2 regions of the Caballeronia sp. KNU42 genome follow, and region 1 is predicted to be linked to the other one. Evidence: riboswitches for the same ligand, from Rfam matches in the RefSeq annotation. Region 1 holds a riboswitch; the other holds the start of a gene.
The links. Region 1 has a riboswitch for glycine ahead of gcvT (glycine cleavage system aminomethyltransferase GcvT). Riboswitches for the same ligand answer to the same signal wherever they lie in the genome.

Region 1 (10,441 bases):
TCATGCTCGGAATGATGACGGTTGAACACCGGATGCGTGAGGTAGGCGCTCGTGCGTTCCAGTGCTTTCGGCAGCGAGACTTTTGCGTCGGCATCGAGTGCGTCGATATCGAATGTTTCCGTCTTGCCCGCCACTTCCGCGAACAACGCGAAGAGCTTCAGGAGGTCGTCGCGCGTGGTGGTTTCATCGACGGAAACGCCTACGTGCGTTGCATCGATGTGACGCAGGTTCACATGCACCGCCGAGGCCGCCTGATGCAGCGCCGTGGTATTCGTGCCGCTGACGATGGTGACGGTATCGAAGAAGGTTTCGTTTGCGAGCGTGTAGCCGAGTTTGCACGCGCCGGCAGCGAAAATCGACGCCACGCGATTCACGCGCAACGCGATGGTTTTCAAACCCTGCGGCCCGTGATATACGGCGTACATGCTGGCCATGATCGCGAGCAAAGCTTGCGCCGTACATACATTCGATGTCGCCTTTTCGCGGCGAATATGTTGCTCGCGGGTTTGCAGCGCGAGACGCAGCGCGTGCTTGCCTTGGGCATCGACAGTTACGCCAACCAAGCGCCCCGGCATTTGCCGCTTGAAGTCATCGCGTACGGCCATGTACGCAGCGTGCGGACCGCCGAAACCGACCGGTACGCCAAAACGCTGCGTATTACCGATAGCCACATCAGCGCCCCATTCGCCCGGCGGCGTGAGCAGCGTGAGCGCGAGCAGATCGGCGGCGGCGATCACAAAACCACCGGCCGCATGAACAGCTTGAGTCAACGCGCGATAGTCATGAACATCGCCATTCGCGCCGGGGTATTGCAGCAGCACGCCGAAAGCGTTGGCGGTGGCGGCATCGGCGGCAGGGCCGACTTTCACTTCAATCCCCGCCGGTTTTGCACGCGTTCGCACGACTTCGATGGTCTGCGGCAGCACGTCGTCGGCGACATAAAACAGGTTCGATTTCGGCTTGCCCGCGCGTTGCAGCAGCGTCATGGCCTCGGCGGCGGCGGTGGCTTCATCGAGCAATGAAGCGTTCGAAATCGCCAGACCCGTGAGGTCGATAATCATCTGCTGGAAGTTGAGCAACGCTTCCAGGCGGCCTTGCGAAATCTCCGGCTGATACGGCGTGTAAGCCGTGTACCACGCCGGGTTTTCAAGCACGTTACGCAGGATCACGGCAGGCGTATGCGTGCCGTAATAACCCTGCCCAATGTAGTTCCTGAACACCAGGTTCTGATCCGCGAGCTTCCTCAGCGATGCCAGCGCTTCCGCTTCGCTTTTCGGCTGCGTGAACGCGCCGAGCGGCAGCGTTTCTTTACGCCGGATGGCTTCGGGAATCACCGCGTCGATGAACGCCGCGCGCGATGCGAAACCGAGCGCTTCGAGCATGGCGTGCTGGTCGGCCGCATCCGGGCCAATGTGCCGCTGGGCGAACGCATCGTGGCATTCGAGCGCGGCGAGAGACAAGGATGAGCGGTTCATCAGACGGTCCGGGTGTTCGAGCTTCATGAGAATTCCTGCTGGTGCGGCCTGGTTCGCTATTGCGCTTAAGCACGCCGCACGGTCGTTGAAAAGTATTACTCGCCGATCGCGTTGCCGTATGCAGCGGCATCGATTAGCCGATCCGTCTTGGCGTCGGCGGCGGGCTTGATCTTGAAGAGCCAGCTTTCGTACGGCGTGCCGTTGACCTGATCCGGCGTGCCGGTCAGCGCATCGTTCGCGCCGACGATTTCGCCGGCCACGGGCGCGTAGATATCAGAGGCTGCTTTCACCGATTCGATCACCGCGATGGCGTCGCCGGCGGCAACGGTCTTACCGACCGGCGGCAATTCGATGAACACGACATCGCCGAGTGCTTCCTGTGCGTGATCCGTAATACCGATGGTCAGGGTGCCGTCGGATTCGGTGCGTACCCATTCGTGCGATTCGGTGTATTTGAGTTCGGCCGGGATGCTCATGCGGATGCTCCAGTTGTCATTGAGGGTGGACGTGCGTGGCTTTTTCGGCCGATGTTTGCAGGCGGATTAAAGCGCCGCCAACACCTTGCCGTTGCGCACGAAAGGCAGTTTTACCACGCTTGCCGGCAGTTGTTTGTCGCGGATCACGACGTGCACTTTGTCGCCCGGCTTCACGCTCGCCGGCACCCGGGCGAACGCGATGGATTCCTGCATCGACGGCGAGAAAGTGCCGCTCGTGATCTCGCCTTCGCCGTCGGCCGTGACGACTTTCTGGTGAGCACGAAGCACGCCACCGGCGCGGCCGTTTTCCTTCTGCAGAATCAAGCCGACAAAGCGCGCCTTCGATCCATTCTTTTCCAGCGCGGCGCGGCCGACGAATGCGCGATCCGGGTTGGTAAGGTCGACGGTCCACGCGAGGCCTGCGTCGAGCGGCGAAACCGTGTCGTCCATGTCCTGACCGTACAGGTTCATGCCTGCTTCGAGACGCAGCGTGTCGCGTGCGCCGAGACCGGCCGGCTTCACGCCTTGCGCGATCAGCGCGTTCCAGAACGATACGACCTGCGTCGCAGGAACAATGATTTCGAAACCGTCTTCGCCCGTGTAGCCGGTCCGCGCGAGCGTGACGTCGCCGAATGAGCTGGCCGGGAATTGCACGGCGTTGAAGGGTTTGATTTCCGCCGTGGCGACGCGGGTTTCCGGCAGCACTTGCCAGACTTTTTCGCGTGCGTTCGGACCTTGCACGGCGACGATCGAGAAATCGCGGCGCGGCGTGATGGTCAATCCGAAACCGCCTTCGGCATTCAGATGGCCGAACCACGCGATGTCCTTCTCCGCGGTGCCAGCGTTCACTACAACGCGGTAGTTGTCATCGGCGAAGTAATAGACGATCAGGTCATCGATCACGCCGCCTTCCGGGTTCAGCAGGCACGAATACAGCGCCTTGCCTGGAACGGTGAGCTTGTCGACGCTGTTGGCGATCGCGTACTTGAAGAAGTCGCGGGCTTTATCGCCAGTGAAATCGACGACGCGCATATGCGACACGTCGAACATGCCGGCGTCGGTGCGCACCGCGTGGTGTTCGTCGATCTGCGAACCGTAATTGACGGGCATGTCCCAGCCGCCGAAATCGACCATGCGTGCGTTGAGCGCAAGGTGAGTGGCGTGCAAGGGCGTGTGTTGAAGATCAGACATGGAGCGGGCCTCGGGCGTGCGCGAAAACAAAAAAAGGCCATGCGTCGAAGCCGCTCGGGATTTCGGCTTTTTGGTTGCATGGATAACGTCAATGCGACCTGCAAAGCCCAAACCGCGCAGCGATTCGGTACATGACCCCTCTGTCCTCGGTACCTGAGAGATTGCACGCTGTTCGCCGATGATCTGACTTACAACGCGCGCCCCTTCGGTGGGCATCTGGCTGGTGCTTCCTGATCAGCCGATGCCGCTCTCCAGAGTTCGACTTTCCGTTTTTGGCGCCCGATAAAAGGCGCGATTCATAAACGGAACGTCGACGCGGCCGGTCCTTTTGCCTGAGAGTTTGTGGGTGTGCCCCTTCGGCGGCGCTTGCCTTGTTTCCAAGTCGTTCTCGATGCGAACAACCGACAGCAAGCGCTCTCTCCCGACGCGTGCGGCGAATTTACGCGACCGAATTCAGCTTGTCAAACGGCGAGGGGCTTTAATCCTTCGCCAGCCCGGGATTCACGCGCCTGCCGATATCGCGCAAACGTGCGAGCTGATCGACCATATACGGCGCTTCGTCGAGACTGCTGACAAAGGTCCAGAGATACGTCATCACGGCGTACACATGCCCGGCCTTCACCGCCGGCGCCAGCGCCAATTGACTGATGGCAATCACAAACAGCACGGCCGCCACAGACCCGACGAAGAGAAACGCCGCGGCTTCGCGGTTGGACAGGTGAATCCGGAGCTTGGACAGCACGCGATAGTGCCGCTTCAACGTAACCGTCCCCACTTTCGCGACCAGGCCGATTTCCTTCTCCAGCCGGTCATTCAGGCGCTGATGCAAGCCCTGATTGCGCCGTGCGAAGCGCGGCAACAAGGCTATGCACAGCAGCAATCCCCCCAGGCTGGCGACGCCGATCCACGGTTCGATTGCCAGCAGCATTGCAACCGCGCCCACGATGGAAACAAACGCGGTCACCATGGTCGGCACGTGTTTCTCGAAGAAGTCGACAAACTCGCGAGCCAGCACCACGCGCGCCGCGGCCGTCGACGTACTTTGGTTTTGCAGCCGCTGGTTGAGAATCACCGGCACCGCCAGATCGGCGTAGATCCGCGTGAAGGTGCGCGTATCCACGGCCCGGCGCGCAGCGCCGACCGCCCAGAACGCCAAAACGATCACCGCGTAGAACAACGCGTGATGAGCGTCGCCGCGCATGATCGAGTCGACGGCGAAGCCAGCGAATAACGGATACGCGAGCAACAACGCGTTCTCGAGCGCGACGAGTGACAGCGTGCAGAACAGCTTGCCCGGATACGCCCGGGCAATGGCTTTCAGCGTGGACGTGGCGGACTGCTGAGCGAGTTTTTCGCTCTCAACTATCCGGATTTCTGGTGTGACGAATGACATGACCGTGCCTTAAGTAAAATCACAGCTATAATTTGAGCGACTGCTCAAATTATACTTGAGCAGTCGCTCAAAATGCAAGTTCAGTCAATCCATCAACGCTTGAAGAAAGGAATCGAACATGTCGCGGTCGTCCCCCGAACGCAAAGGTCAGATCATTGCGGCCGCTCTTGAATTGTTCCGCGAGAAGGGTTTCGCCGATGTTTCCACGCGCGATCTCGCCGAGCACGCGGGGTTATCGCGCAGTCACATCTATCACTACTTTGGCGACTGGAACGAGTTGCGCCGCGAGGCGTTCGTGCATTTCGCCGATGAGCAGCTTGAAGAAGCCTGCGCGCGCCTGATCGATAAACCGCCGGTCGACGCGTTGCTTGGTTTTATCCGCGAGTGCCTGCCGGAAAGTAAAAGTGATGGTTGGGGACTGTGGCTCGACGCCTGGGACGAAGCCATGCACGACGCAGAACTCGCGCAGGCTTATTTAAGCGAGATCAGTCGCTGGCAAGGTTTGCTGCGCGGAATTATCGAAAAGGGTGTGGAGGCGCAGGTGTTCCGATGCGCATCGCCGGAGCGTGCGGCTCGGCAGATCTTTGCGCTGGCCATGGGTTACGCCGATGATCTGTTGCTGCAGCCGTCGATTGAGGCTTTTGAAGCGGCGTTGGGGGAGGTCGTGGAAGTAGCAGAGATGGTGCTTGGCTTCGAGCTTAGCGCTCTCAAACAATGAACCGGACGACACGTGCGTAGCGAGCCCGTCGTCCGGCACATAAAAATGCTTACTGAATCGCCCGTTGCAACCCGTCCAGCTCGCCGTTCAGCGTGTGCTGTTCTTCACCCGACAAACCGCCGCCATGCTGGGAGGCCATGTCGCGCGATTCCTGACGCACTAGATCCAGCCGATGATGGAACGCATCGCCTTGTGGCGGCGGGTAAAAGCCCTGGCTCACGCGCTGATCGACATGATGCCAAAGCGAGTTGATGCGCCCGTTGACCTGATCCATCCGATGCACCGCTTCCATATGCGGATCGGGGCGCGCCGGTGCTGCCTGGACGACATCGACCTGCCGCGTCGGCTCGACGACACACGCCGCCAGCGATCCCGCCAGCGCCACGCCAATCAGCACTCGGGTAATACCTGCTTTTAGCGTCAGCATTGAAATTCTCCTCGTTTGGTTTTTAGGATAAGACGATAAGACGACTGGAGAAGAACGGTCCGCGCACCGCGCCGGCTGACGCCGGGGCGGTGCGCAAATGTAACGCTGTGTGTTTGAAAGTCTTGCGTGGGGCGTTTGTTATCGCCGCTTTGTCAGAGCGGCACGAAATCCAGGCGGCGACCTTCTGCGTTACTGCGGATGGCGATGTCGATGATGGTCATGACATCGACGGCATCTTGCGACGTCACCGGGAATGGTTTGCCCTCAAGCACCGATGCCGCCAGCGCTCGATAAAACTCCACATAGGCGCCGTCACGCGTGGCAAATTCCTGGCGCAGGTCGTGATCGCCATCGACTTCGCGAAGCAGGCCGGGCGGGTTGTGGCCGAATTCGGGATTGCCGGGGCGCAAACCGGCTTTGAGCTGGTCTTCCTGCACATCGAGACCCGTTTTCACATAGCTGCCGCGGGTGCCGTGAATGGCGAAGCGCGGCGGTTCCAGCGCGGCCAAGGCGGTTGCGTGCAGCACGATTTCCTTGTCTTCATAGCCGAGCAATAGATGAACGTAATCCGGCGCGCTCGCGTGATCGCGGTGCGCGTTGACGCTGGCGAAAATGGTTTTTGGCCGGCCAAACAGAGCCAACGCCTGATCGATGAGATGCGGTCCGAGATCGAACAACAAGCCACCGCCGCGTGACGCTTCCTCGCGCCAGCGCTGCGGCACTTTCGGCCGGAAGCGATCGAAATGCGATTCATAGTGCGTCACGCGCCCAAGCCGGCCGCTTTCGATCAACGCGCGCACTGTCATGAAATCGCCATCCCAGCGACGATTGTGGAACGGCGCGAACAGCAATCCGCGCGTTTGGGACAAATCGGCGAGGGTTTTTGCATCGGCGCCGGAGAGGGTGACGGGCTTGTCGACCACCACGCTCTTGCCCGCTTCCAGCGCTTTTTTGGCGAGATCGAAATGGGTGTCGTTCGGTGTGGCGATGACGATGCAATCGAGTTCATCGAGGGCGAGCAGCGCGTCGAAATCTTCGACGATCGTCGCGTTCGGGTAATCAGCCTGCGCGCGCTCGGGCTTGCCGGTGGCAATGGCGAACACCGAGGCGCGGCCGCAATGGTCTATTACCGGCGCGTGAAAAATTTCGCCGGCAAAGCCATAGCCCATCAGGCCTACTTTTAGAAGTGCTGTCATGCGGGCATCCTGTTGGTTGGCGATGCCAGTATTGTGGCACGGGCCTGAAATGGCGGATCGGGTTGAAACGGGGCTGGAACTTCGCGCGGTGCTTGAGCACGGGCTGCCGAAAGGGCCAGAACCATCGCTTTCGGGCGATGGTTTCTTCCGTGTTAACATCGCGCTCTCGAAATTGCGCCCGCTTGCGAGGGGCGCAATTTTGCTCACCTTCTTGCTCACCATCGCGTACTTCCGGCAGCCGAAACGTCCGCCCGATTTACGCATCTCAAAGTGTCCGAACGATGTCCGCAGCAGGTATGAACGCCGCGCAATCCGAAGCGGTGCGCTATCTCGATGGCCCATGTCTTGTGCTTGCCGGCGCCGGCAGCGGCAAGACACGCGTGATCACCCAGAAGATTGCCCATCTGATCGAAGGCAAGGGCTTCGAGCCGAAGCACATTGCCGCGCTGACCTTCACGAACAAGGCCGCGCTCGAAATGCGCGAGCGCACGGCCAAGCTGCTCGAAGGGAAGACGCTCACCACGCCCGGCAAGGAAGGCCGCCGGGTGCCGGTGAACCAGTTGACCATCTCCACATTCCACTCGCTTGGCGTGCAGATCATGCGGCAGGAAGCGGAGCATGTCGGGCTGAAACCGCAGTTTTCGATCATGGATTCCAGCGATTGTTTCGGCCTCGTCCAGGAACAGCTCGGAACAACCGACAAAGGCCTGATCCGCAAGGTCCAGTCGATTATCTCGCTGTGGAAAAACGGCATGATGTCGCCGGATCAGGCGTCGGCGAGCGCGTCGAACGAGGACGAGATGCAGGCGGCCATTGTGTTTCGAAGCTATGTGGCGACGCTGCACGCTTACCAGGCGCTCGATTTCGACGATCTGATCCTGAAGCCCGCACAGCTTTTTGCGGAGAACGAGCAGGTTCGCGAAAAGTGGCAGAACCGGCTGCGTTATTTGCTGATCGATGAATATCAGGACACGAACACCTGCCAGTACGAACTGCTGAAGCTGCTGGCCGGTCCGCGTGCGGCGTTTACGGCCGTGGGCGATGACGACCAGGCCATTTACGGCTGGCGCGGCGCAACGCTGGAAAACCTTGCGCAGTTGGGAAAGGACTTTCCGAAGCTGCATGTGGTGAAGTTGGAGCAGAACTATCGGTCGACCGTGCGCATCCTGACGGCCGCCAACAACGTGATTGCGAACAATCCAAAGCTCTTCGAGAAGAAGCTGTGGTCCGAACACGGCATGGGCGATTCGATCACCGTGACGGCTTGTAACGACGAAGAGCACGAAGCGGAATCGGTGGTGTTCAGGCTGTCGGCGCATAAGTTCGAGCGGCGCGCGGCGTTTCGCGATTACGCCATTTTGTATCGTGGGAATTTTCAGGCGCGGATCTTCGAACAGGTGCTGCGGCGGGAGCGGATTCCGTACGTGCTGTCAGGCGGCCAGTCATTCTTCGATAAAGCCGAGATCAAGGACATCGTCGCTTATTTGCGGCTGATCGCGAATCCCGACGACGATCCTGCGTTTATCCGCGCGATCACCACGCCGCGGCGGGGCGTTGGCAATACCACGCTCGAGGCGCTGGGATCGTTCGCGGGGCAGGCGAAGGTGTCGCTGTTCGAGGCCGTTTTCATGGGCGGCATTGAAGCGCGATTGTCGGCGCGGCAGGTCGAGCCGTTGCGCGCGTTTTGCGAATGGATGCAGCGCTTGGCCGATCGGGCGGGGCGTGATCCGGCCACCCAGGTGCTCGATGACATGATGGAGGCGATCCATTACGAGGCCTATCTCTACGATGCTCACGACGAACGTCAGGCGCAATCGAAGTGGCAGAACGTACTGGAATTCTGCGAGTGGCTGAAGAAAAAGGGCACGAAGCCGGAGGCGGAGCCGTCGGAAGATTCGGAGGCCACGGGCTACGACAACGCCGATGGTTTCGGCGATGAAGGCAAGAACCTGCTTGGGCTGATCCAGACCGTTGCGCTGATGTCGATGCTCGAAGGCAAGGATGAAAACCCCGATGCCGTGCGGCTGACGACGGTGCATGCGTCAAAGGGGCTTGAGTATCCGCACGTATTTTTGGTCGGCGTGGAGGAGGGGATCATGCCGCACCGTGGCAATCCCGATGCCGACGCGGACGCGCCGGTCGACACTGGCCGGATAGAAGAAGAGCGGCGGCTGATGTATGTCGCGATCACGCGGGCGCAGCGCAGCCTTCATGTGAACTGGTGCAAGAAGCGCAAGCGGGCGCGCGAGACAGTGGTGTGCGAAGCGTCGCGGTTTATCCCGGAAATGCTTCTCGACGATGCCCCGCCACCGACGGAAGAGGAAGCGCCGATGTCGCCGAAGGACCGGATGGCGCGGCTGAAAGAGTTGCTGCAAAAGCCGGCTTGATTGTTGGTCGCTCGGCGGCTCAATTGAAAAACCCTGCGTTTTGCGCAGGGTTTTTTGTTGGCGTCGCGTGATGGATAGCGGCTATTTGGCGGCTGCGACCATGTAATCGACGGCGGCTTTCACGTCGGCATCGGATGCATTCGATCCACCCTTGGGCGGCATCGCGCCCTTGCCGTGCAGCGCGTAGTTGTAGACGGTGTCGATCGGTTCTTTCAGGCGCGGGGCCCAGGCGTCCTTGTCGCCAAATTTCGGCGCGTTGAGCACGCCGGCTGCGTGACAGGCCTGGCAGACCTGCGTGTAGAGCGTCTTGCCAGCCTGCGATGCGTCCGCGCTTTCTGTGCCTGCCGCCGCGCCCGAGCTTGCTTGAGGCACGTTCGCCAGCGCTGCGACTGCGGCGGCGGCCTGGGCGTTGTCGGTCGAGGCCGCGCCTGCTGCCGCTCCGCTCGCCGGTGCTGCCGCCGGTGCCGATGCGCCCGCTGGCGCGCCTGGCGCCGGTTGCGCGGGTTCGGCGAATTTTGCCCCTGCGTCGTTAGCCATATAGACGACTGCCCGGGCGATTTCGAAGTCGCTATAGTCGTCGGGGCTGGTGCCGCCGCGTGCGGGCATGCCGCCTTTGCCGTTGAGCGCGTTGTGGAGCAGGGTGTCGTAGCCTTCCGCAATGCGGGGCGCCCAGTCGCCGGCGTTGCCGAACTTGGGTGCGCCCGCTACGCCGGCCGTGTGGCAGGTCGTGCAGACGGCCTTGAAGACTTCTTCGCCGGATTTGTAGACGTGGGGGGTGTTGGCGTCGCGTATATCGACCTGCGCAACGGGGGAGATGCGGGCGCCCACGGCTGCTTCGGAGAGGGAATCGGTGCCGGCGCCGGTGCGCGTCGTGTTATTGACGTAGACGGCCAGCAGGATGATCACGACGATCGGGACGGCGAACCCGGCGACTATTGCCGCAATGAGTTGGCCAGGCGTTTTGATCGGGACTCCGTGGGGTGCTTCACTCATGCTCGTCTCGTCTCCCTTTTATTTGTGAGTCGGTTCAGCAACAGCCTGACAGCAACAACGACTTTCCGGGGCGTTCGTGATCGTTTTCACCAGCACGGTCGATTATAGACGGAACGTTTACGTGGCGGCGCGCCCGCAGAGGCCAGTAACCGCGCGTGTTAACCCGAATTTCGGTGCTGTTGGCG
Region 2 (10,441 bases), on a different replicon from region 1:
ATCTCGGCACAGGCCAGCGTCGGGCGTTTGCTGTATGCCATGGGTCGCGATGAAATCCTGCCCAAGCGCGTGTTTGGTTTCATCCATCCGAAGTTCAAGACGCCGGCGATCAACATCGCGATTGCGGGCATTGTGGGTTTGATCGCGCTGAAGCTCGACGTGGCGACTTCAACTTCATTCATCAACTTCGGCGCGTTCCTCGCGTTCACCGCCGTCAATCTTTGCGTGGTCCGGATTTATCTGTCAGGCAATCATGGCGACAAGAAGATCGGCGCGATCGGCGGGTTGGTGTTTCCGCTGATCGGTGCGATCGCCGATATCTGGCTGCTGGCGAGCCTTGAAAAGACAGCGCTTGTGTTGGGCGCAATCTGGTTCGTGATCGGGCTCGTGTACCTGTGCTGGATCACGCGCTTGTTCCGTCAGCCGCCGCCGGAAGTGGCGGTTTAAGCGGGGTGGCCGAATTGGCCCGGGCCATTCAACCAACATGGGTTGCAAACAAATAAAAACCAAGCGCCATGGCCCGGGGGATCGACGAGAGATAGCCTCGCCGCAAAGATCAGGAGGCCGTTACAATGCCGTTGACAGCATCATTGGATCGCACTGCAGCAACGTTTGGTGAGGTTGCGTAGCCAGATCGGGGAAATGATCGGTACCGCGCGGGCCCGGATCATCGTCAGGAAAGCAGGCTGGCCGGCACTGAGAGGATCTATGTTCAATGACATGTTCCGCGTAGTGAGTGGACCGGATTGGCGTCATTTCTATGTCCACACCGACAGCATGCCTGTGGCGATCCTTCTCGTCGCCGCGTTGTTCCTGGCGATTCTGTTGGCCAGTGCGATCTGCTACTACGTCACGCGCTTCATCTTGTTGAGGATTGTGGGCCACCTCGCGCGCGGGGAGCGCCGCAAGTGGCTGCGTGCCGCCGAACGCCGCAAGGTGTTTCATCGGCTCGCGCCATTGGTGCCTGCGGGCATCATTTATATTTCAGCGCCCCTGCTAACCGGTGTGTCGTTTCCGGTCATTTCCGCGCTGGGTCGCCCGGTGGAGACGCTATCGGCATGCTTCATGGTGGTGACCGTCCTTCGCGCCGCCTTCGCGTTCCTGGGCAGTATTGAGGATCGCTATAGTCATTTCCCCTTTGCGAGCCAGAGGCCGATCAAGAGCTTTCTGCAGATAGCCGCTATCGTCCTGTACGTGCTTGCACTGATTGCCGCAGTGTCATTGCTGTTGCATCGATCGCCCGCCAATTTCCTCACCGGCGTGAGTGCGATGACTGCGCTGCTGATCATCATCTTCCGCGATTCGTTGCTGGGGTTTGTCGCGAGCATTCAACTGGCAGCGTACGACATGCTGCGCGTGGGCGACTGGATCGAGGTACCTGGATTCGTGGCTGACGGGACGGTCATCGATATCTCGCTGAACACGATCAAGGTCCAGAACTTCGACAATTCCATTGTCATGCTGCCGAGCTATGTGTTGCTGACCAACAGCGTCAAGAACTGGCGCGGCATGGCAGAATCCGGCGGACGGCGGGTCAAGCACGCGATTCACCTGGACATAGAGAGCATCCGGTTTTGCGACGACGAATTGCTTGCCAACCTGAAGGCGAGCGTAGCCTACCAGGTGCCGTTCACCGTGCCGGACGATGGACATCGCCTGACCAACCTTGGGATGTTTCGCGTGTATCTGACGGAATACTTTCGTCAATACCCGGCGATCCGGAAAGACATGCCGCTGGTGGTTCGCCAGCTGCAATCCACCAATCAGGGCCTGCCATTGGAAGTGTTCCTGTTCCTGAACGAGACAAGCTGGGAATCGTACGAACAAATCCAGTCGGATATGTTCGACCACGTCTATGGCATCTTGCCGCTGTTCAATTTGCGCGTTTGGCAAATGCGCTAGCGGCGCCGGGCGAGAGCCCGGTCGCGCGCCCGTTATCCGGCCAGCCCCTCGACAATACATACGACAACGGTAAATGCGCCGATACACGCGGCCAGAGTGGCTGCTGCCTTCGCAAAAGGGGTCATGCCTGGCTCCAAAATCGATAAAGGAAAACGCATTTTATAGTGAAATGAAAGCAAAAAGAAATAATTGTATTAAATGAAAGATTAAGGGAATCAGGCGCTGTCTGCGGCGGATTTCGTTGTGCGCAGCGGGCGAAAGATCATTAAGTATCCTGACTACTTCCCGGCATGCAAAAGGCCGATCCCTACCATGCCCCTTGCCTATCTTATTTTTAGACGGTATCTTGGCGGGGTTCTAATCGCTAGCGCGGGAGAGACTGTCACGGAGCATGGTGACGGCGCCGACGGAGCAACCGCCCCGGAAACTCTCAGGCCCAAGGACCGCGTAGCAGGAACATCTGGAGAGCGGCGCTTTAATGCGCCCACCGACGGGGATGTCGTGCGTGCAACGCCACGACTGAAACTCTCAGGTACACGGACAGATGGGGCATAGACGCCGGCAGCACCGGCGATGCCCAACTTTCATCTGGACCTTGTCATGTCACGAATCGCCATCATTGGCGCCGGTATTACCGGCGTCACGACTGCTTACGCCCTTGCCGAACGCGGCCACGACGTCACCGTTTTCGAGCGTCACCGGTACGCGGCGATGGAAACATCGTTCGCCAACGGCGGCCAGCTTTCCGCCAGCAATGCCGAGGTCTGGAACAGCATGGCCACGGTGCTCAAGGGGCTGCGCTGGATGTTCACGCGCGACGCACCGCTGCTGCTGAATCCTGCGCCGAGCTGGCACAAGTATTCGTGGATGGGTGAATTCCTGCGCCAGATTCCGAACTACCGGGCCAATACCGTCGAGACCGTGCGCCTGGCCATTGCCGCGCGCGAGCATCTGTTCGGGATTGCCGAGCGTGAAGGGATCGACTTCGACCTCGAGCAGCGCGGCATTCTTCATATGTACCAGCAGAAGAAGGACTTCGATACCGCCGCGAAAGTGAACCGGTTGTTGCAGTCGGGTGGCCTTGACCGGCGCGCGGTGACGAGCGACGAAATGCGCGCGATCGAGCCCACGTTGCAAGGCGATTTCCACGGTGGCTTTTTCACGCCGTCGGACTCAACCGGCGACATCCACAAGTTCACGCGCGGTCTGGCTGACGCCTGCGAGCGGCGCGGCGTGCGCTTTCATTACGACACGCAGATCGCGGGTATCGAGCAGCGTGGCGACGGCCCGTTCGCCATGCGTGTGCTGCATGGCGGCGGAGCAGGTGACGAGCGGCAACATGGCTTCGATCGCATCGTGGTGTGCGCCGGTGTGGCAAGCCGGCAGATCGCATCGATGCTTGGTGACCACGTGAATATCTATCCAGTGAAGGGTTATTCGATCACTGTGTGCCTGGATGACGCCGCGAGTCGCGAGGGTGCGCCGTGGGTCAGCTTGCTTGACGACAGTGCGAAGATTGTCACGAGCCGGCTTGGCGCCGACCGTTTTCGCGTAGCGGGCACGGCTGAAATCAACGGCTTTAATCGCGATATTCGCTCGGACCGGATCGCACCGCTCGTCGATTGGACGCGCCGCTATTTTCCGGGTGTGGCGACATCGCGGGTGATTCCGTGGGCGGGCTTGCGGCCGATGCTGCCAAGCATGTTGCCGAAGGTTGGGAGCGGCAAGCGTCGCGGGGTGTTCTACAACACGGGGCATGGACACTTGGGATGGACGCTGTCGGCTGCGACGGCGCACAGCATTGCGGAGCGGATGTAGGCAGTGGTTTGTCGCTTGCGCTGGGGGGCGGGGCGCTAGGTTCCAGGGTTGGCGGTCGGGGTTGTTGCCGGGTTGCCAGGTTCCTGCGGTAGCGGTCTTGGTCATTGCCGGGTTGCTGCTTTCAAGGGTAGTGGTCTGCTTGAGTTGGCTCATTTCTTTACCACTATTAGCCACTGCGCGTGGCGGCGCGTCATTTCTTTGTCCAAAGCGACAAAGAAACGAAGCAAAGAAAACGCTTTCAAAACGCGGGCTCATAAGTTGACCTAGCGTGCACTTTGTGCGTTTTTGGCACCCCAAAAGCACGGTGCTCGCCAGAACCACCAATGTTTGAACCCCTCCTTCTCGCGAATTCTTACACGCACACGCTTCGCCCCGTACGCTCTCGGGCAAGCACCATTGCCAGGAAACCTTCACGGCCTCACGCGCTTTTAGTGCCTCATTATTTGGTCGGTTGGTTGTTTGATTTGCGCAGCTGTTTTTGCGGGTATGGCCTTACGTACTCTACGGCTTCATTTCTTGGTGGGTTGGCGACGTGGTTCGGCATGCGTACAAATTCGGAGGATGGTTTTTCGCGGATAGCGCGGAGTGTTCCTTGGGCAGGTTCAGTCACTGGTGGCGAAGCGTGTGGGTATCCGTGTTCGGAGAAAGAGGGGTTCACACACCGGTGGTTCTAGCGAGCACCGTGCTTTTGGGGTGCCAAAAACGTTAAAACTGCACGCTAGGTCAACTTATGAGCCCTCGTTTTGAAAGCGCTTTCTTTGCTTCGTTTCTTTGTCGCTTTGGACAAAGAAATGACGCGCCGCCACGCGCAGTGGCTAATAGTGATAAAGAAAATAGCTCACTCACGCAGACCACTAACCTTGAAAGCAGCAACCCGGCAATGACTAAGACCGCTAACGCACGAACCTGGCAACCCGGCAATGACTAAGACCGCTAACGCAAGAACCTGGCAACCCGGCATAGACCCTGACCACCATCCCGAAACCGACCACCCCCGTCCACCGGCGCGAGCGAAACATCACCAGGCCGCACTCGCTCGCAATGGCCGCTCAACCGGCGCATCAAGCACAAGCCGCCCAAACTCCTGCGCGGCCAGCGTGGGCTCACCCTTGCCCCAAAGCAGCCTGAATTCCGCGTCCGGCAAGGGTGGCAAACCATACTGCCCATCGACAACCACAATCCCCGGTTCAAGGTCATCACGTGTCAGCGGAGTAATCGCGAGCCCCGCCATCACAGCAGCGCGAATACCCGACTGACTCGACGATGTAAACGCGACATGCCAGTCCACCGCCAAGCCATCGAGCGCCTCAAGCGCCACTCGCCGATTCACACACGGCGCCGGAAAAAATGCGAGCGGCAGCGACGCCCCCGCGCGCGCATCGAACGATTCGGCCGCCGCCCAAACGAACCGCGTGCGCCGCAACACGATACCGTCGGCGTCTCGATCCGTTTCCCCATGCACGCACAGCACCACCGCAAGATCCAGTTCGTGCGCGGCGACCATCGCCTGCGAATCGAGGCTCATGCCCACGCTCACGTCCAGCCGCACATTCGGAAACGCCCGCGAAAATTGCGTCAGCAAAACGGGCAGCCGTTCTCCCATGAAAATATCCGGCGCTCCGAAGCGCACGACACCTGACGCCGGAGACGACTGAAAACGCTCGGTGACCGCGTCCATCGCATTCAGGATTTGCATCGCGTAACGCAGGAAATCCTCGCCATCTTCGGTCAGGGTCAGACTGCGCGTGGTGCGATACAAAAGCGGCCGCCCCACTTCTTCTTCGAGCCGCCGTATCTGGTGACTGATCGCGGATTGCGTCAGGTTCAGCCGTCGCCCAGCCGCGGTAAAACCGCCAGCTTCCGTGACAGCAACAAACGCGCGCAGCAAGGCAAGATCGAGGTTCATGGTCGGAATCAATGATGATGAGGCTTAATCAATGATAGTAAATTAAATCATTTCCGTCATAACGCAAGCTCGCCGAGAATAAATCCAACGACTTCTTCCGGTAGCCTGCCATGGATGTTTCGACCCGCATTTCTCCCCGCCTGGCAAATCAACTGGCGGTCACCCTGCTGCTAACCGCCGTAATCGCCGCGACCTACGGTTTCGGCGTTTATCTCTTTCCCGTGGTCCTGCCGCAGATGAAACAGGACATCGGCTTCAACTATGCCCAGGCCGGCTACATTACGGCTGCGCGGCAACTGGCCAATATCGCCATGGCGCTGCTATCAGGGCTCGCCGCCGCGCGTTTTGGGGCGGCCAGGGTCATGCTCGTGGCGACCGCGCTGTCGGCCATGGACCTCGCGACCCTCGCATTCGCCAACAACACATGGATGATGGGCGCCGCGCTCGTCTCGCTCAATGCCTGCGCCGCCGCGACCTGGGTCCCGATGATGGCGCTGATCGCACCGTTGATCGACGAGCGCCATCGGGCGAAAGCCATCGGTGTCATTGGCAGCGGCACGAACTATGGTGTCTTGCTGAACGGGTTGATGGTGCCCGCGTTGCTGGCGTCGTGGGGCTGGCGCTCTGTCTGGCTCGTGAGCGCCGCGCTGACCGCCGTGTTGAGCGTCGCCATCGTCTTTGTGTTTGCGCGTCTCGGCCCCGCATCCGCGTCACAAACAAGCGTCATGCCACCGGATCAAACCAGGCGTCCGGGGCTGCGGCGCATGCTCGCCAGACACTTCCTGCTGGTGTACGCGATCGCGCTGCTGTGCGGTTTTGCCGGTGTGCCGTTCATCACCTATTTATCGGCTTATTCGCACGATGACCTGCATCTGGGTCTCGATGTAACAGCCCACGCGTGGGCGCTCGTGGGGCTGGTCGGGGTGGTGAGCGGACTAGTGCTCGGCATGATCGCCGATATGCACGGTAGTCCTGATCAAAATGGGCGCACGCAACGAGACGGCATGCGTACTGCACTCGTTAGTGCGGGGGTCCTGCTTTTGTGCGCATCGCTGATTGCCGCATCGCGTCCGGGCGCTTACGCGCTGATGGTCGCGGCGGTCGCATTAGGCTTTTCGTTCTTCCCGATCTTCGGCCTGTTGCACGCGTATGTCGGCAAGACGAGCGCGCCGGCGCTGGCGGCAATCGTGTGCGGAATCTGCGAAGCGGCGTTCGGCGTTGGCGGGGCGTTGGGAAACGTGCTGGGTGGATTATGCAAGACGATATTCGGCTCGTTTCAACCGGTGTACGCGATGGCTTCGGCCGCATCAATGATTCTTGTGGGCCTCGCTTTCCTGATCCCGAACGCACGTCGTGCCATGCCGGTGTGCAGAAGCGGTCTCGCCGATTTGCGCTAAGCGCATAGCGCGCGAGACCACGTCCACATGACTCGATGAGCGATGACCTCATCCCCGCTCTTCGAATGCTCGGCGCAGCGACAATGCAATCCCAAGCGCTGCCCGCTTCACTTCATCGAGTGCGGGAAAGGTCGGCGCGACACGCAGATGCCGATCGCGCGGATCGAGACCATGAGGGAACGCAGCGCCCGCCGGCGTCATTGCAATCCCGGCGTCGGCTGCCAATTCGACCGTGCGTTTGGCGAGACCATCGGGGCTATAGAGGCTGATGAAATAGCCCCCTTGCGGAACGGTCCAGGACACGCCCGGCAGATCCGCGAGGATCTCGCTGAAGGTCGTTGTCATGGCGTCGAACTTCGGCCGCAACAGCGCCCTTTGACGATCCATCAAAGCCTCCAACGTCGGCCGGTCGCGCAGTAACCGCACGTGCCGGAGTTGATTGAGCTTGTCCGGTCCAATGGTCCTGATCGCCGAACAACGCTGCCACCAGTCGACGTTGCGCCGCGACGATGCAACGAATGCCACCGCAGCCCCGGCAACCGTGATCTTGGACAGCGACGCAAACATCAGCGCACGGTCCGGATGCCCCGCCGCCGCGCAAGCCTCGATCATGTTCAACGTGGTGTGCCTTTGCTCCGTCAGGTGATGGAAGCGGTACGCATCGTCCCAGAACAGGCGGAAGTCGGGGGCGGCGGTTGGCATCGAGGCGAGACGGCGGATCGTATCGGCCGAGTAGATTTCGCCGGTCGGATTGCTGTAGAGCGGCACGCACCAGATGCCCTTGATGGCCGGATCGGCTGCGACCTGTGCTTCGACGAAGTCCATATCGGGGCCATTGCCGGTCAGCGGTACCGGAATCATGCGCACGCCAAGCGCTGCGCAGATCGCGAAATGGCGGTCGTAGCCCGGCACGGGACAAAGGAACGCGATGTCCTTTTCATTGCGCCACGGCTTGCCGTCCGCCATGCCATGCAGGATGGCGAATGCCATGGCGTCATGCATCAGCTCGAGGCTGGAATTACCGGCGGCCACTACCTGCTCCGCACCCACCCCGAGCAAATCGGCGCCTAATTCACGTGCTTCGGGCAGACCCAGCGCATGACCGTAATTGCGGCAATCGATGCCATCGCGCGACATGAACTCGCCCGCTTTCAGAGCGTTGGCCAGTGGCTCGAAGCACAGGTCGAGTTGTTCCGGGGACGGCTTTCCACGGGTCATATCGATTTTTATTCCGAGCTTCCTGAAGTCATCGTAAGTCATCGACATCGTTCCTTTTCCAGCGATTCGCGTTGAGGGACGCCCAGTATGCAAGGCCCGCTGGATTCAGGAAAGCGAGTTATATTGAAGATTTCGTTCAGATTTTCTGATACTTCAGATGCCCATGAAAACCTTCGATCTGGATGCGCTCTCCATGTTTGTCGCCGTTGCGGATGCAGGCAGCTTCCTGCGCGGCGCCGCGCTCGTGCATCGTTCGCAATCCGCCGTGAGCATGCAGATCAAGTCGCTGGAAGCGTCCTTGGGCAAGCCCTTGTTTTCACGCAAGCCGCGCAACATTACGCTGACACAGGACGGCCACGTGCTGCTCGCTTATGCGCGCCGCTTGCTTGCGCTGCGCGACGAGGCCTGGGCATCGATTGTTCGCCCGGACGTCAGGGGACGCGTCGCCATCGGAGTACCGGACGACTATGCATCGTCTCTCCTGCCCTCCGTGCTGAGAAAGTTTTCCGCGACCTACCCCAAGGTCGAGATCCAGGTCATCGGCATGCCAAGCAACGCGCTGGCGCCGCTCATCAAGGAAGGCAAGATCGATCTCGCCTGCATGACGCGAATGAAGGGGTTGAGCGGTGACTTTATCCGGCTTGAACCGATGGTCTGGGCCGGTTGCGCGGTCGGCAATGAAGTATGGAAGGAGCGCCCGCTGCCCATTGCAGTCTTTGCACCGGGCAGCGTCGCGCGGTCCAAGGCGATCCATGCTCTCGAACGGGCGAAGATCAGCTATCGGACGTCTTATGAAAGCCCGAGCCTGCTGGGCCTTTTCAGCATGGTCGAAGCGGGGCTCGCGATTGCCCCGCTGTCCCGATGCAGCATCCCGGAACGGTTCGTCCAACTCGGCGCCGCGGACGGCCTGCCTGCGCTGCCGGACCTTGAAATCGTGCTTGCGCGCAGCGCGGGATCGAACCGGCCGCCCTGTGATTTTATGGCGGAACAGATCCTGACCGACCTGCGAATCTGAGCACCCGCGAAGAAATGCGGCAAGCAGGCCGAGCTAGTACGCGCGTGCCGCTTCCGGCTTGATCCGCCCCATAGCCGCAAACTCTTCAAAGCCTTCAACGGGCAAAGGCCGGCAAAAATAGAAACCCTGGTAAGCATGACAGCCTGCGTCGGCCAGGAAGTCGCGTTGCTCTTCAGTCTCCACGCCCTCGGCGATCACCCCTAGCCCCAGGCTTTGCGCCAACGCCACGATAGTCCTCGCAATCGCCGCATCGTTCGGATCGACGAGCACGTCGCGCACGAATGACTGATCGATCTTCAACTGATCCAGGGGCAGCCGCTTCAAATACGAAAGCGACGAGTAGCCGATACCGAAATCGTCCAGCGAGAAGACTACGCCACGAGCCTTGAGCGCATGCATCTTTTCAATGATGTCCTGCACGTTGTCCACCAGCACGCTCTCGGTCAGTTCGAGCTTGAGCCGGTTCGGGTTGGCTCCCGTTCGACGGATCACGTTCAACACCTTGGCCACGAAATCGGGCTCGCGGAACTGCTGCGCGCTGACATTGACTGCGATGGTAAGGTGGCACATGTCCGGCCGCATGGCCCACGACGCCAGTTGAATACACGCGGTTTCCAGTACCCAGTTGCCCAGCGCCAGGATCATCCCGGTCTCTTCAGCGAGGTGAATGAAATCGGCAGGCGGCACCATGCCGCGCTGGGGATGCTGCCAACGCACGAGTGCTTCGGCGCCGACGACCCGGTCGCCGTCGAGCACCTGTGCCTGGTAATGCAGCAGGAACTGATTGCCCTCTATGGCCTTTCGCAAACCCGCCTCGAGTTCTGCCCGTTCCACTACCACAGTCTGCATGTCCGGATCGAAGAAACACAGCGCGTTGCGCCCCATTTCCTTCGACTTGTACATGGCAAGATCCGCCTGCTTCAGCAGTTCGTCGATGGAAGTCTGATGGCCCCTGAACACGGTTGCGCCAATACTGGCCGTACTGCGGTAATCGATGTCGTCAAGCTGGTACGACTTGCCAAGGACATCAAGGATTATTTCGCCCATGCCTTCTGTCTGGCTGGCCGCTTCCTGCCAGGTCTCATGCAGGCTTCCCAGCACCACCACGAACTCGTCGCCCCCTACTCGCGCCACGGTGTCACCGGCACGTACGCTGGCAGCCAGGCGCTGCGCCACTTGCTTGAG

Region 2: linked by a shared signal. The riboswitch ahead of ACSOSP_RS22635 (D-amino acid dehydrogenase) and the one ahead of gcvT (glycine cleavage system aminomethyltransferase GcvT) in region 1 are both predicted to bind glycine.

The regions. Positions count from the first base shown of each region.
Region 1 covers NZ_CM132388.1:2,875,810-2,886,250, reverse strand. Annotated here, with positions in the region: gene gcvP (aminomethyl-transferring glycine dehydrogenase) at 1-1,502, opposite strand, end outside; gene gcvH (glycine cleavage system protein GcvH) at 1,571-1,951, opposite strand; gene gcvT (glycine cleavage system aminomethyltransferase GcvT) at 2,018-3,142, opposite strand; glycine riboswitch at 3,273-3,407, opposite strand; glycine riboswitch at 3,453-3,576, opposite strand; gene ACSOSP_RS12975 (ABC transporter six-transmembrane domain-containing protein) at 3,621-4,535, opposite strand; gene ACSOSP_RS12970 (TetR/AcrR family transcriptional regulator) at 4,654-5,253, shown strand; gene ACSOSP_RS12965 (hypothetical protein) at 5,303-5,680, opposite strand; gene ACSOSP_RS12960 (oxidoreductase) at 5,833-6,876, opposite strand; gene ACSOSP_RS12955 (UvrD-helicase domain-containing protein) at 7,158-9,263, shown strand; gene ACSOSP_RS12950 (c-type cytochrome) at 9,345-10,256, opposite strand.
Region 2 covers NZ_CM132389.1:770,701-781,141, forward strand. Annotated here, with positions in the region: gene ACSOSP_RS22625 (APC family permease) at 1-447, shown strand, start outside; gene ACSOSP_RS22630 (mechanosensitive ion channel family protein) at 709-1,902, shown strand; glycine riboswitch at 2,263-2,358, shown strand; gene ACSOSP_RS22635 (D-amino acid dehydrogenase) at 2,503-3,720, shown strand; gene ACSOSP_RS22640 (LysR substrate-binding domain-containing protein) at 4,739-5,626, opposite strand; gene ACSOSP_RS22645 (MFS transporter) at 5,737-7,023, shown strand; gene ACSOSP_RS22650 (aminotransferase class I/II-fold pyridoxal phosphate-dependent enzyme) at 7,072-8,289, opposite strand; gene ACSOSP_RS22655 (LysR substrate-binding domain-containing protein) at 8,405-9,256, shown strand; gene ACSOSP_RS22660 (bifunctional diguanylate cyclase/phosphodiesterase) at 9,290-10,441, opposite strand, start outside.